Regions from separate parts of the Rouxiella chamberiensis genome, predicted to be linked through region 2. Evidence: predicted binding sites of a transcription regulator. Region 2 holds the regulator's gene; the other holds the start of a gene.
What was found. Region 2 encodes PurR, which represses purine synthesis genes. Its sites were predicted from a motif close to CANGCAAACGTTTGCNTG; they were not measured.
Positions count from the first base shown of each region.

Region 1: the regulator PurR is predicted to act here: its motif matches at 5,486-5,503, upstream of raiA (ribosome-associated translation inhibitor RaiA).

Region 1 is NZ_CP114058.1:2,956,826-2,964,212, reverse strand. Features, by position in the region: gene trmD (tRNA (guanosine(37)-N1)-methyltransferase TrmD) at 1-374, shown strand, start outside; gene rplS (50S ribosomal protein L19) at 455-817, shown strand; gene O1V66_RS13785 (3-deoxy-7-phosphoheptulonate synthase) at 1,055-2,131, shown strand; gene tyrA (bifunctional chorismate mutase/prephenate dehydrogenase) at 2,139-3,260, shown strand; gene pheA (bifunctional chorismate mutase/prephenate dehydratase) at 3,352-4,509, opposite strand; Phe leader region at 4,622-4,745, opposite strand; gene pheL (pheA operon leader peptide PheL) at 4,697-4,744, opposite strand; gene raiA (ribosome-associated translation inhibitor RaiA) at 4,925-5,263, opposite strand; gene bamD (outer membrane protein assembly factor BamD) at 5,539-6,270, opposite strand; gene rluD (23S rRNA pseudouridine(1911/1915/1917) synthase RluD) at 6,400-7,377, shown strand; gene yfiH (purine nucleoside phosphorylase YfiH) at 7,377-7,387, shown strand, end outside.
Region 2 is NZ_CP114058.1:2,095,454-2,102,840, reverse strand. Features, by position in the region: gene O1V66_RS09675 (riboflavin synthase) at 1-147, shown strand, start outside; gene cfa (cyclopropane fatty acyl phospholipid synthase) at 272-1,423, opposite strand; gene punC (purine nucleoside transporter PunC) at 1,770-2,966, opposite strand; gene punR (DNA-binding transcriptional activator PunR) at 3,149-4,051, shown strand; gene purR (HTH-type transcriptional repressor PurR) at 4,118-5,143, opposite strand; partial or broken gene O1V66_RS21765 (C40 family peptidase) at 5,532-6,402, opposite strand; gene O1V66_RS09640 (Grx4 family monothiol glutaredoxin) at 6,869-7,216, shown strand; gene rnt (ribonuclease T) at 7,290-7,387, opposite strand, start outside.

The sequences.
Region 1 (7,387 bases), 860 kb from region 2:
AAACCGAAATTGACGAAGAATGGTCAATCGGCGATTACGTACTCAGCGGTGGGGAACTCCCCGCTATGACGTTGATCGATTCAGTGTCCCGATTCATTCCGGGTGTGCTGGGTCATCATGCTTCGGCAGAAGAAGACTCTTTTGCCGATGGATTACTGGATTGTCCCCATTATACCCGCCCTGAAGTGTTGGAGGGCATGGAGGTACCGCCGGTTTTACTGTCGGGAAACCATGCAGAAATTCGTCGCTGGCGTTTGAAGCAGTCGCTGGGCCGTACCTGGCTTAGAAGACCTGAACTTCTGGAAAACCTAGCTCTGACTGACGAGCAAGAGGTGTTGCTGAAAGAGTTCCAACGGGAACATCGGATCAGCTAACAAAACTATCAAGAGAATGATGAAGCTTCGTGCTTCAGGATTCTCTGAACTATCAGTTTACCTAGGGTAAGAGATATATTATGAGCAATATCATTAAGCAAATCGAACAAGAGCAGATGAAGCAAGACGTACCTTCATTCCGTCCGGGTGACTCGGTCGAAGTGAAAGTATGGGTCGTTGAAGGTAGCAAAAAACGTCTGCAGGCATTCGAGGGCGTGGTTATCGCTATCCGTAACCGCGGTCTGCACTCTGCATTCACTGTTCGTAAAATTTCCAACGGCGAAGGTGTTGAGCGTGTATTCCAGACTCACTCACCTGTTATTGACAGCATCGCTGTTAAACGTCGTGGTGCCGTTCGTCAAGCGAAACTGTACTACCTGCGTGAGCGTACCGGTAAGTCAGCTCGTATCAAAGAGCGTCTTAACCGCGTTAACGCACGATAACATTCTCAAGTGTTATATAAACGGCCCCTCGGGGCCGTTTTTTTCGTCTCAACAAAAGCGTGAGAAAGGGAGCTTACAATGGATATGTAATATTAAGTTTACAGATGAGGTTATTTAGGTGCTATTGGTAATATAAAGTTTACACTGCGAGTTTGAAAACTTTACAGCCTGTGATATCGTGTTTGGCAGATGCTGATAAACAGCAAATCTCTTTCAAATTTATCCTGGACAGCCATCATGCAAAAAGACGCCTTGAACAATGTGCATATCAGCGCCGAAGAAATCCTGATTACTCCTGAAGAGCTGAAAAACAAATTCCCGCTGAGTGCGGAAAATCAGACCAGCATTGAAAAATCCCGCCAGACTATCGCCGACATAATTCACGGCCGCGATCCTCGTCTGCTTATCGTCTGTGGTCCCTGCTCGGTACATGATCTCGATGCTGCAATAGAATACGCACGTCACCTGAAAACCCTGTCCGAAGCGCTGAGCGATCGCCTTTACATCGTCATGCGTGTCTACTTCGAGAAGCCACGGACGACGGTAGGCTGGAAAGGGCTTATCAACGATCCGCACATGGACGGCACCTTCGACGTTGAAGCCGGTTTACACATCGCGCGTAATCTCTTGCTGCAACTGGTCAGCATGGGTCTGCCCATCGCGACCGAAGCGCTGGATCCCAACAGCCCGCAATACCTTGGCGACCTGTTCAGCTGGTCCGCGATTGGCGCTCGCACAACCGAATCCCAGACTCACCGCGAAATGGCGTCCGGTCTGTCGATGCCGGTAGGATTCAAAAACGGTACCGACGGCAGCCTCGGCACCGCCATCAATGCCATGCGCGCTGCGGCCATGCCACACCGTTTTGTGGGCATCAATCAGGGCGGCCAGGTTTGTCTGCTGCAAACGCAGGGCAACCCCGATGGTCACGTGATCCTGCGCGGTGGCAAAACGCCAAACTACAGCGCCGAAGACGTGCTGGATTGTGAAAAACAGATGCAGGGCGCGGGACTCCGTCCGTCCTTGATGATAGATTGCAGCCATGGCAATTCAAACAAAGACTACCGCCGTCAGCCGCTGGTGGCTGAATCGGCGATTGCACAGATCAAGGCCGGTAACCGTTCCATCACCGGTTTGATGCTGGAAAGTCATTTGAATGAAGGTAATCAGTCTTCAGAGCAGCCGCGTTCCGATATGCGCTACGGCGTGTCGGTGACCGATGCCTGTATCAATTGGGAAACCACCGAGGCCCTGCTTCGCAACATGCATCAGGAGCTGGGCGACTCGCTGGCAGCACGAATTTCAGGAGAATAGACGTTTTATGGTGGCCGAACTTAACGCATTGCGTGACCAGATTGATGAAGTCGATAAAGCCCTGCTGGATCTTTTAGCCAGACGTTTGCATCTGGTGGCTGAAGTGGGTGAAGTAAAAAGCCGTAACGGGCTGCCAATCTATGTTCCGGAGCGCGAGGCGGCAATGCTGGCCTCCCGCCGTCAGGAAGCAGTAAATCTGGGTGTCCCGGCCGACCTGATTGAGGACGTTTTGCGCCGGGTCATGCGCGAATCCTACTCCAGTGAAAATGATAAAGGATTTAAAACGCTGCATCCTGCGCTGCGACCGGTGGTGATTGTCGGTGGCAAAGGGCAGATGGGGCGTCTGTTTACCCGCATGCTTGAGCTTTCGGGTTATCAGGTAAAATCTTTGGAGCAGGAGGACTGGCCGCAGGCCGAGACCCTGCTCGCCGATGCCGGAATGGTTATCGTCAGCGTGCCTATTCACTTGACCGAAGACGTGATTGCTCGCCTGCCGAAGCTGCCGCAGGACTGCATTCTGGTCGACCTGGCTTCCATCAAGAACAAGCCGTTGCATGCAATGCTGGCCGCGCACGACGGTCCGGTATTGGGCCTGCACCCGATGTTCGGCCCCGATGTGGGCAGTCTCGCCAAACAGGTGGTGGTCTACTGTGATGGCCGCGAGCCTGAGTCCTACCAGTGGCTGCTCGAGCAGTTACAGGTATGGGGCGCGCGACTGCACAAGATAAGCGCCGTCGAGCACGATCAGAATATGGCGTTTGTTCAGGCGCTGCGTCACTTCGCGACCTTTGCCTACGGCATGCACCTCTCGGAAGAGAACGTGGATATCGAACAGCTGCTGGCGCTCTCTTCACCCATCTATCGTCTTGAGCTGGCGATGGTTGGGCGACTGTTTGCGCAGGATCCTCAGCTTTATGCCGACATTATTATGTCGTCAGAGAACAATATTTCGCTCATCAAACGTTACTACCAGCGTTTTGGCGATGCACTGGCGCTGCTTGAAACCGGCGACAAGCAGGCGTTTATCGGCAAATTCCGTCAAGTTGAAGACTGGTTTGGCGATTATGCGCCTCGTTTCCTGAAAGAGAGCGGCTCACTGCTCCGCCAGGCAAACGATAGTCGCAAATAAGCGTTATCGACCCGAAAGACTTTATCGCAAGACAGCAAAAAGGCCAGACGTAAAAACGTTCTGGCCTTTTTTATAGCTGTTTTTGCGAGCTTTATTCCGGATTTACCGCAACCACGTTTTCACTTGGGTAACATCCGAGTACTTTCAGCGAACGGGTGATCGGGCTGAGATTGCGTAGCGCATTCTGCATGGCTTCCGAACGCAGGTTGGCCTGCACGTCAATGTAGAACATCTCTTCCCACGGGTTGCCATTGATCGGACGCGACTCCAGCTTGGTCATAATCACGCCCTGCTCGCGGAACACCATCAGGGCATCAACCAGCGCACCGGCCTGCTGGCCCGTCGCCATGATCAAAGTCGTTTTTGCCGGAACCTGCTCGGTGACGTCGATAGCCTTGCGCGCCAGCACAATGAAGCGAGTAATGTTCTGTTTCTGGTTGGCCAGATTATGTTCCAGCACCTGCAAACCATAAAGCGCGCCGCCCGCTTCGCTACCCAATGCAGCGACATTCGGAGATTTGGACGCCGCCACTTTTTCCATTGCGGCCGCAGTGCTTTCACAATATTCGATTTTCCACTGCGGGAAGCGGTTAATGAACTGGCTGCACTGCTGGAACGGTTGCGGATGGCTATAAACGGTCTCGATTTTAGACAGGTCCGTATCGGCGGCAACCAGCACACAGTGGTTGATAACATTGGTCAGCTCGCCAACGATAGAGAGGCTGGTGTGTTGCAGTAAATCATAAACATCGTTGATAGAGCCGGAACTGGTATTTTCGATAGGCAATACCGCGTAATCCGCCTGACCCGTTTCAACCTGGGTGAAGATATCCTGAAACTTCAGGCAGCCGGATTCAATAAACTGGTCGAAATGGCGAGCGGCATATTGGCGTGCTGCGAGATGAGAGTAGGACCCTTTTGGACCCAGAAACGCGATACGCGCAGAGCCGGAGGCAGTTTGATTAAGATGCTGTTGCAGCAGCGCCTGCTGAGTCAGCACCGAATCTTCAATGATCAACTGGTAGACACGGGTGATGTAATGGCCATCGAGATTGTGCTTTTTACCTTCGATAATCAACCGATTAAGCAATTCGCGCTCGCGTTCGATGTCACGAATGGGACGATGACTGTGCATTTTGGTTTGCGCGACTTCAATAGCCATTCCGCGTCGCTCGGCCAGCAGGGCCAGCAGTTTTACATCAAGGGCGCTGATACGCTCACGCAGGTCCAGTAACGGGTTATCACTCATCGGTTTTGCCTTTTTTAATTGTTTGTGACGAAGGCCCAGGGCGCTTCGTGTTAGCTTTTACGCATAATCCTGTAATCAAAATTGCAGCTTCAAGTACGGCGGATTTTATCAGGTAAAAAAAGCCTCCTGGTGAGGAGGCTTTCTGTTCGTCTTCGCATTCTTTCTTATACGACGAAACGCCTCCCAATCAGGGGAAGGTAAAAAAGAAGGCGAAGAAAAACGGTTTGCGGATCATGTCTTGTTTTGTGCTCATAAGAAGTCAGGCATTAAAGTAACCCCTGGCTTTTCTTTCTGTCAATAAGATTTGCCATTTCGAGGGCTACTGAAAAGACAAATGCGCCCGTATGAGCGCATTTGTCTGGGTCATATAGCGAATTCAAGCCTTGTGCTCAATTCTGACCAATAGGGGAGAGAACTATTCTTCTTCGATAGGTTGAAGATTAATGTCTTTGACACAGCTCTCGGCCCTGCGTGCTTCACCCTTGTGCTGAACTTTATTCAGCTGACGTTCCAGCTTGGAAACCATCTCGTTAACGGCGATATACATATCATGGTTAGTTGCGCTGGCAACCAGTGGGCCATTGGCGGTACCAATCGTCGCATCGGCCACAAAACCCTCGGGTTGTTTGGAAAGAACGATGTGTGGAGTAATTAACTGAGTCTGCCACTTTTCCAGTTTTTTTAGACGGTCTTCGACGTGTTCCCGAATCGCGGTCGTGATGTCCATTTGCTTGCTGGTAATGTTTACGATCATATTAACTTACCTCTCTGTCTTTCCGTCTAGGTAGGTCCAGCATACCGTCCTGCGCCACAATTTATGTGATCTGGATCACACTTTTTTGAGCCTCTCGTCCAACAGGCCGTTATTTGTGATGAATGCCGATTAAGTGAACAAAAGTCTGCGGGATACGTTCAACAATGCTAATTAATCAATAAGATAATAGGGAAAATACAGGAGGTTTTCAGACGTTTAGGACAAAAAAACGGCGGCCTGAGCCACCGTTTTAAACACACAGGCTGTAAAAGCAATCAGGCAGGGTTCTGCGCGATAACTTTGGCGACCTTGTCTGCTTCGTTAGTTAATTGCAGTTCTCTGTAAGCATTTTCCATCAGAGGCAACGCATCGCGCGTTGCTTTGGTATCCGGATAATCCTTCATCATTTGCTCAACACGATTAACAACGGCGACGTAAGCCCCGCGTTTAGTGTAGTATTGCACCACTGACAGCTCAAATTTAGACAAACGGTCTTTCAGGAAGACCAGACGCTTGTTGGCATCGGTCGCATACTGACTGTTTGGATAAGAATGAAGCAGCTGGCTGAAATCGCGAAACGCAGCGCGTGCATGCTGTGGATCACGGTCTGAACGATCGACACCAAAGAATCCTTGCAGAGCACTGTCATCCAACGCCATATCGGTCAGGCCACGCATATACATGACGTAGTCGATGTTTGGATGAGTTGGATTCAAACGCATGAAGCGATCGATAGATGCCTGGGCAAGTGGCAAATCAGCCGACTTGTAATAGGCATAAATCAGATCCAACTGCACTTGCTGTGAGTACGGCCCAAACGGATAGCGGTTATCCAACGCTTCCAGTTGCGCAATCGCGCCTTTAAAGTTACCGTCCTGCAGCTTTTGCTGGGCAGTCGCGTAAAGGACGTTTGGCGGGTTATCGGGGACCGCTTCTTTGGAACTGGAGCAACCTACCAGCGCCAGACTCAACGTGGCTGCTGCCACCAGATATTTCACACGCGTCATGACGTTTTGATTATCCTCAGGTGTTATTCTGGGAGACTGTCCGTTAAGCTCCCGACAAAGACCAGCTACAATAGCACATTATTTTAAACGGCATCGCCGTGAAAACCCAAGGTTACCCAAGAGCAGCATATGGCACAACAAGTACAACTCACGGCGACGGTTGCCGAAACACAACTCGGTCAACGGTTAGATCAGGCTTTGGCCGAATTGTTCCCTGATTATTCAAGATCTCGCATAAAAGATTGGATTCTTGATGAAAGGGTGACAGTAAACGGTAAAAAAACCACCAAACCTAAAGAAAAAGTGCTGGGTGGCGAAGCAATTACCATCGATGCGCAGATCGAAGAGGAAGCTCGCTGGCTGCCTCAGGACATCGCATTGAACATCGTTTACGAAGATGACGACATTCTGGTCATCAACAAACCGCGCGATTTGGTGGTTCACCCGGGCGCCGGCAATCCCGATGGCACTGTACTGAATGCCCTGCTGCATCATTATCCCGAGATTATCGATGTTCCGCGTTGCGGCATCGTTCACCGTCTCGACAAGGATACCACCGGTTTGATGGTGGTTGCCAAAACCGTGCCTGCCCAGACACATCTGGTTGATGCGTTGCAGCGCCGTGAAATTACCCGTGAATACGAAGCCGTTGCTATCGGCAACATGACGGCGGGTGGCACGGTCAACGAACCTATTTCACGTCACAGCACCAAGCGCACCCATATGGCCGTTCACCCGATGGGTAAACCGGCAACCACGCACTATCGCATCATGGAGCACTTCCGTGCCCATACGCGTCTGCGTCTGCGTCTGGAAACCGGTCGTACACACCAGATTCGTGTTCACATGGCGCACATCAACCATCCGCTGGTTGGCGATCAACTGTATGGTGGTCGTCCACGTCCGCCAAAAGGTGCATCGGAAGGCTTCATCAATCAGCTGCGTACCTTTGACCGTCAGGCACTGCACGCCACCATGTTGCGTCTGTTCCATCCGGTAACCGGTATCCAGATGGAGTGGCACGCGCCGCTGCCTCAGGACATGGTCGACTTGATAGACGCCATGAAAGCCGATACCGAAGAGTTCAAGGATCAGATGCATTGGTAATGCCTGCATT
Region 2 (7,387 bases):
ACGCTCGGTGACAAGCGACTCGGCGACAAGATAAATATCGAGATTGACCCGCAGACCCAGGCGATCGTCGATACCGTCGAGCGCGTGCTGGCCAGTCGCGAAGCTGCGCAGGCTGCCGCTGCGGCACTGGCCGAACAGCCTAAATAACCGCAGAATTTCGCCCAGAGAAAAGCCGGAGGCAATGAATATCGCCTCCGGCTTTTTTGTGCGTGCTGCCAATGTGTAGAATCAAGTCCGTATCAAAAATCGCAAGATACGGGAATACAGAAACTTAACGTGGTACGCGAATGCCGCCTTCAACCCCGTTTGGACTCAGGACTACCTGCCATAGCTGAATGTCGCGCGCGCGAAAAGCACCTGCACAGGCGTTCAGATAGTAGGAGAACATGCGGTAGAAACGGCTGGAATAGTTGTCGGCAATCGTTGGCCAGGCTTGCAGAAAACGCTCATACCACGCCATTAATGTGCGGTCATAGTCTGCGCCAATATTGTGCCAGTCTTCCATGACGAACAACCCTTCGGTGTATTGAGCAATATGTTTAACGGAAGGCAGACAGCCGTTCGGGAAAATATATTTATCAATCCACGGATCGACATTGAGATCGGTTTTGTTGGCGCCGATGGTATGCAGCAGGAACAGCCCTTCCGGTTTCAGATTGCGTTTTACCACATTGAAATAAGTCTGATAGTTTTTCGGACCGACATGCTCGAACATGCCTACCGACACGATGCGGTCGAACTGATCGTCGAGATCGCGATAATCCTGCAAAAGAATGGTCACGTCGAGGCCTTCGCAGCGCTGCTGGGCCATCTTCTGCTGTTCTGCGGAGATGGTAACGCCAAAGACGCTGACGCCGTAATGTCGCGCGGCATACTCGGCGAGCCCACCCCAGCCGCAACCGATATCCAGCAGGCGCTGGCCGGGTTGCAGTTGCAGCTTGTCGCAAATCATCTTAAGTTTGGCTTCCTGCGCCTGCTCGAGTGTGGTGGCGTCTTTCCAGTAACCGCAGGAGTATTGCATATAGGGGTCGAGCATTTTACTGAACAGATCGTTGCCGAGATCATAATGCTCTTTGCCCACGATCCAGGCACGTTTTCTGGATTGCAGGTTGGTCAGACGTGCCGCCGCGATGCGAAGGGTGTCCTTTAAATGATGCGGAAGTTTGCTCTCGAGTCCGGCGGCGACCACGCGCTGGAAGAAAATGTCGAGTCTTTCACATTCCCACCAGCCGTCCATGTAACTTTCACCCAGACCCAGTGAGCCTTCCTGCAGGACGCGTTTAAAAAAATCGGGATTTTTTACGGTAATGTCAAAAGGGCGGGATCCATTAACTTCAATACCTGCCATCGATAACATTTCGTTCGCGATTCGGTACCACTGATTGTCTTGAATACTTAAGTCTTCTACACACGATGTACTCATAGCTTCTCCATCACTTTTCTCTTCTGACTTATTAACCTGCTTAAAAAGCATGGGCTATCGGCAGGTCTTATGAGAACAGACGAAATAATCTTCTTGTCTGATATACGACTATGAACAGAGGAAAATACGAAGGACACCTGACGTTGTAGCGCCGCGGTGAAACATCCTTGTACTAATAATGTGACGCGTTTCCCGCGCCCAAAAGTAACTTGTGCTAAAAGTTTTGTAAAAGTGTTATTTTATTATGTTGAATTGAGTATAAGCTCGCCTGCGCGCATTCTCAATAATAAATGTTTGCAGGCGCACCTATTGTTCAAGTTACTGTTTGATATAGCAATTACCGCGATCAGTTAGCATGCTTTGCTTCTGGATGTCTGGACTTCTGTTTAACCACTTTCCGCGTCATGAAATATCCCACTACTGTTAATCCTACCGTCGTTAACATTACCGTGACCGTCGCCAACAGCGGCCGGGCAATAAACGTCGACACCAGCATACTGGCAATAAAACAGAGCCCAAGCTGCAAGGTATTTTGTAATGCTGCCGCCTTGCCGGTATTTGCCGGGAAAGGCATCAGCGCATTCGCCACCACAATCGGATAACAGGCACCATTCACAAAAGCCATGAAACAGAATGGGGTAAGCAATCCTGTTAATGGCGCTGAAGTCAGCGTGGCGACCAGGAACAGCGAAATAACGCTAAAAGCATAGCCCAATAATAGCCACGGGAGCAGGCGGGTGCCGTCAATTTTGCCGATAAGCATTCTGCAACCATATCCACCCAGTAAAAATGCAATAGTTTGAGGGACATAACTCAGACCAATGGCAGAAGGCCCATAACCCATCTCGCCTAAAATAAATGGCGATCCGGTCAGCCATGCAAAGAATCCGGCCGAACTGGCGGCATAAATCAGTACGTTGCCGCTATAGACGGGTGAAGCCAGCATACTGCCAATGCCGTTTTGAGGAGAGCTGGACTGCGCGGCGCTTTTTACCTTTTCCTTGAGGGTCAGGGTAAAGAACAGCAGCAGGGCGCCCAGAATCAGCAGCAACGCAAAGATAACCCGCCAGTTAAAGTGATTCAGCACCCACGCGCCAACCAGCGGTGCGAGAGCCGGTGAAAGCGCCACCAACGGCATGATGCTGGCAAAGGTGCGTCTGGCGACGGTCGCGCTATAGCGATCGACTACCAGCGCCTGCCAGCTTACCGCCGCCGCACAGACGCCGACCGCCTGCACGAAGCGCAGCGCCAGCAGTAACGCCGTACTTTGTACCCAGATCATGCCAAGGCAGCCTGCCGTGAACAGGCCGAGTCCGGCGAGCAGGATAGGTTTGCGGCCAAAACGGTCGGAGAGCGGACCCCAAATCAGCTGCGCCGCCGCGAAGCCGGCAAGGAAGACGCTCAGACTTGAGCTGATGGCACCGGCCGAGGCCTCGAGACTTTCTTGCATCGCGCCGAAAGCGGGCAGGTACATGTCGGTCGCCAGGAATCCGAGCATACTCAGACCGGCTAAATAAAGTAAAAAGCCAAACGTAGGTTTCATGATGTTCTCTTATATTGCTAAAACATAGCCGAAGCTGTTGTAGGGGCATGTTTTGGTAGAGGAAAGCAGTGGCGCAGTTTATCCGCTTGGGGCAAGGCTTGTGAAACGCTAATATTTGCACCATTGATTCAAATATTTTGAAAGCAGAGCGCAGCGGCGTCTGCGGTGGTGAGGAGAGAGGAATGTGGTCGGAATATTCACTCGAAGTCGTTGATGCGGTGGCGCGCAACGGCAGCTTTACGGCTGCGGCTCAGGAGCTGAATCGCGTTCCTTCGGCCATCAGTTATCAGGTGCGCCAGCTTGAAGAGTGGCTGGCCGTGCCGCTGTTTGAAAGGCGGCATCGCGATGTGGAATTAACCCCCGCAGGCCGATTATTTGTCGATGAAGCGCGGGTGCTTATCAAAAAAATGATATCAACGCGCCGCCATTGTCAGCAGGTAGCAAACGGCTGGAGCGGACAGCTGCGGGTTGCCATCGACCGCATCGTCAAACCTGCGCGCGTGCGCCAGCTGGTGGTGGATTTCTATCGCGCCTTTCCCGATACCGAGTTGCTCATTCAGGGCGAGGTGTTCAACGGCGTCTGGGACGCGCTGGCAGACGGTCGTGCCGACGTGGCGATTGGCGCGACCAGTGCCGTGCCGGTTGGCGGCCGCTTCAGCTTTCGCGATATGGGCACCTTGCCCTGGCACTGCGTGGTGAGCGTCTCGCATCCGCTGGCGCAACATCAAGGTCCGCTCAACGATGACGCGCTTCGTCCGTTTCCCGCATTGTGTATCGAAGACACGTCAAGAAATCTGCCGAAACGCGATACCTGGACACTCGACAACCAGCGACGCCTGGTGGTGCCGGACTGGACCTGCGCGCTGGATTGTCTCTGCGAAGGGCTGTGCGTGGGTATGCTGCCGGTGCACATGGTGGAAAGCTGGATTGCGCAACACAAGCTCTGCGTGCTGGATTTAGCCACCCGTTTTCCGCAAAGCCCGTGCTGCCTGACCTGGGATCAGCGCAATCACTCCCCGGCGCTGGACTGGCTGCTGGATTATCTGGGCGATAGCGAAACGTTGAACAGAGAATGGCTGCGTTAGGGCGGAGCATCAATAAAAACGCCTGCAAAAGCAGGCGCTTGAAAGAGCAAGATGAAAAGCTTGCGGTTAACGACGATAGTCGATGAACGGACCGTCGGCGACAGAACGACGTTCGACCAGTTTCGGTTTCACTTCAATCGTCTGCTGAATCTCGCGCTTGCTGATGATGCGGTCAAGCAGCATGGTGAATGCCATTTCACCCAACCGCTCTTTCGGCTGATGCACGGTAGTCAGCGCAGGCGAGAAGTAGCGGGCGTTGCGCACGTTGTCATAGCCAATTACCGAGATGTCCTGCGGGACGCGCAGACCCATTTCGTCGGCGGCGCAAATCGCGCCCATCGCCATGACATCGCCACCACAGAAAATCGCCGTAGGTCGTTGTTTCTGGTTGAGGATTTTCTGCATCGCCTGATAACCCGACTCCGGCTCGAAATCGCCCTGAACCACCCATTCGTCGCGCACGGCGATATTGGCTTCGTTCATGGCTTTCAAGAAGCCGCGATAACGGCCGCCGCCGGTGTTGCGGTTTAACTGACCCGGAATGGCGCCGATGTCGCGATGCCCGCGCTCGATCAGGTAACGTCCCGCCAGATATCCGCCTTCAAAGGCGTTATCGATGATGGAGTCGGTAAAATCATTCTGCGCTTCGCCCCAGTCCATCACGACCATAGGGATGGAACGGTACTCTTCCAGCATCGCCAGCAATTCGGCAGGATATTCGGCGCACATGACCAGCAGACCGTCGACGCGCTTTTGCGCCAGCATCGCCAGATAGGCTTTCTGCTTTTCGAAATCATTATGCGAGTTGCAGAGAATGAGCGTATAGCCTTTGGCGAAGCAGCTGTTTTCAACGGCTTCGATCACTTCGGCAAAGTAGGGCGCTTCGCTGGAGGTGGCAAGCAGTCCGATAGTCTTGGTGTTGTTGACCTTGAGGCTACGCGCCACGGCGCTCGGCGAATAGTGCAGCTCTTTGATGGCGGCACGCACGGCGGCTTTGGTTTCTTCGGCGACGAAACGGGTTTTATTGATGACGTGCGACACGGTTGTAGTCGAAACACCAGCGCGCTTGGCGACATCTTTGATCGTGGCCATGTAAAAATCACTCCTGAACTAACCCTTTTCAGCACGTTAGTTTTTTGTTAATCGTTTGCCTGCGTGCATTCAACTGCTTAAATCATTTTAGGCAGTCAAATCGTTGGGGGTTTCAGGATGGCCTGAAAGAAGCGTCGGACAGCAAAGACCGGGCACACAGCGTGGTAACCGCTAATTTTCTCTTATATCTTAATAAAGGGAAAGCCAAATTTGCGTTTTCGCGCTCTTGGTGAGTGTGAAACGCCTTGGCAGGGTCAAAAAAGGCAATAAAAAGGGCGATTTCCTATTAAAGAAATCGCCCTCTACTATTTTACCCTACGTGCCCGGCACGCTAAGGTTAAACCATTCGTTAAATGCTATTCACAGGTTTCAAGCGAGAAATCATTATTTAACGAATCGTTTTGGGGGTCATGACCCGGCGCGCGCCTACATAGTGGTTTTGCCAGTAGTTGTCGCCCAGATAACTGATTTTTATGTCTTCGCCGGTACGCGGTGACTGAATGAACTTGCCGTTACCTACGTAGACGCCAACATGGTCTGCCGCGCCGCGATTGGAGATGCGGAAGAACACCAGATCGCCCGACTCGAGTTCACCGCGAGCAATTGGCGCGGCATCGCGCAGGTGATACATCTCGTTGGCGGTACGCGGCATGCGAATACGCATTAAATCTTTATACGCGTAATACACCAGACCACTGCAATCGAAACCGGTATTGGGCGAGGTGCCGCCCCAGCGATAAGGTTTGCCAACCTGGTGCATCAACTTGTTCATCGCGGTCTCTTTGGCATGCAGATACTTTTTCTTGTGTGCGGCACTCAATGTTAGTGGGGCGCAGGTATCGGCTTTTGCCTTGTGCTTTCGGTGGCGGCCGTAAGCTTTTTCACGTCTGTCGCGCAGAGCACATTGGTGGTCGAGGCAACAGAACGGGTAATCGAGGTAATCTCTTTCTTCGGCTTTTCGGCTTTGGTTCTGACAAGCTTGGTGCTGGCAGGATGTTTACGAATGATTTTGCTTTTCGCCTGCACCCGGGTTTTGCTTTTGCCATGCTCTTTTGCTTTTGTCTGCTCCTTTACCGGAACAATCTTGGACTTTTTACTGCTTTTGGCGACGACCTTTCGCTTTCGTCGTTCATCAGGTTTTGCCTGATTAATATGTTTTTCCGCCTGCTGCACGGAAACGCGACTGCTTGGCGAAGCATGCGCCAAATTCAAAAAAGCTGGGTAAACAGCAGCACAAAAAGCGTAAACATTAAACGCATGGCGTCGCTACCAATATTAGGCCGAAGTTAAACATCAAAAGATGTCCCAGTATTCCCCAAAAGCGGGTGACAAAACAGCACGAATTGCTTCGATTCTAATTCATATTGTGAGAAAAAGTTAACAACTTTTTTTAGGGCAAAATATGAACTATGATGCTGCAAAAATAACCGAGATTCAGAGGGTTAAATCGACATTCCCTAAAAGATCCCCTCTGGATCCTTTGGGTTAAAGTCACAGAATAAAAATGTTATTCTATATGAATCTTTATTTTTGCACTGTTTTGGCAATCAGGGATACTATCACCGACATTACCGTGATGCATTAACTTACGCGCTAAAGACCCTACAAAAAATGGCGTTTTTATCCGTGGCCTGCCATCGTTACAATGGCAGACAGTTGATCTGGTTTTTCCCTGAATTGAGTAATGACCGTGACAGCCAAATAATGGCTTGAGGAAGCAAGAAAATGACCACTACCATTGAAAAAATTCAACAGCAGATTTCCGAGAACCCGATCCTGCTCTACATGAAAGGCTCTCCGAAACTGCCAAGCTGCGGTTTCTCTGCTCAGGCCGTTCAGGCGCTGTCGGCCTGCGGTGAGCGTTTCGCCTACGTCGATATCCTGCAAAACCCGGATATCCGCGCAGAAATGCCTAAATTCGCCAACTGGCCAACCTTCCCGCAGCTGTGGGTTGACGGCGAACTGGTCGGCGGCTGTGACATCGTCATTGAAATGTATCAGCGCGGCGAACTGCAGCAGTTGATCAAAGAAACGGCAGAGAAGCATAAATCTCAGGAAGAACAGCCGGAATAAGCGGTTTTCTTCCATAAAAAAGAGCGGCCCTTGAAAGCCGCTCTTTTTTTATGTCTCGATTTCGCGAAAAGCGTTACTTTTCGTGCAGGTTGTCGGCGTCTTCGCGCTCTTCCACGGGAAGAGGCAATGGCCAGCCGCCCAGACGTTTCCAGCGGTTGACCAGCTCGCAGA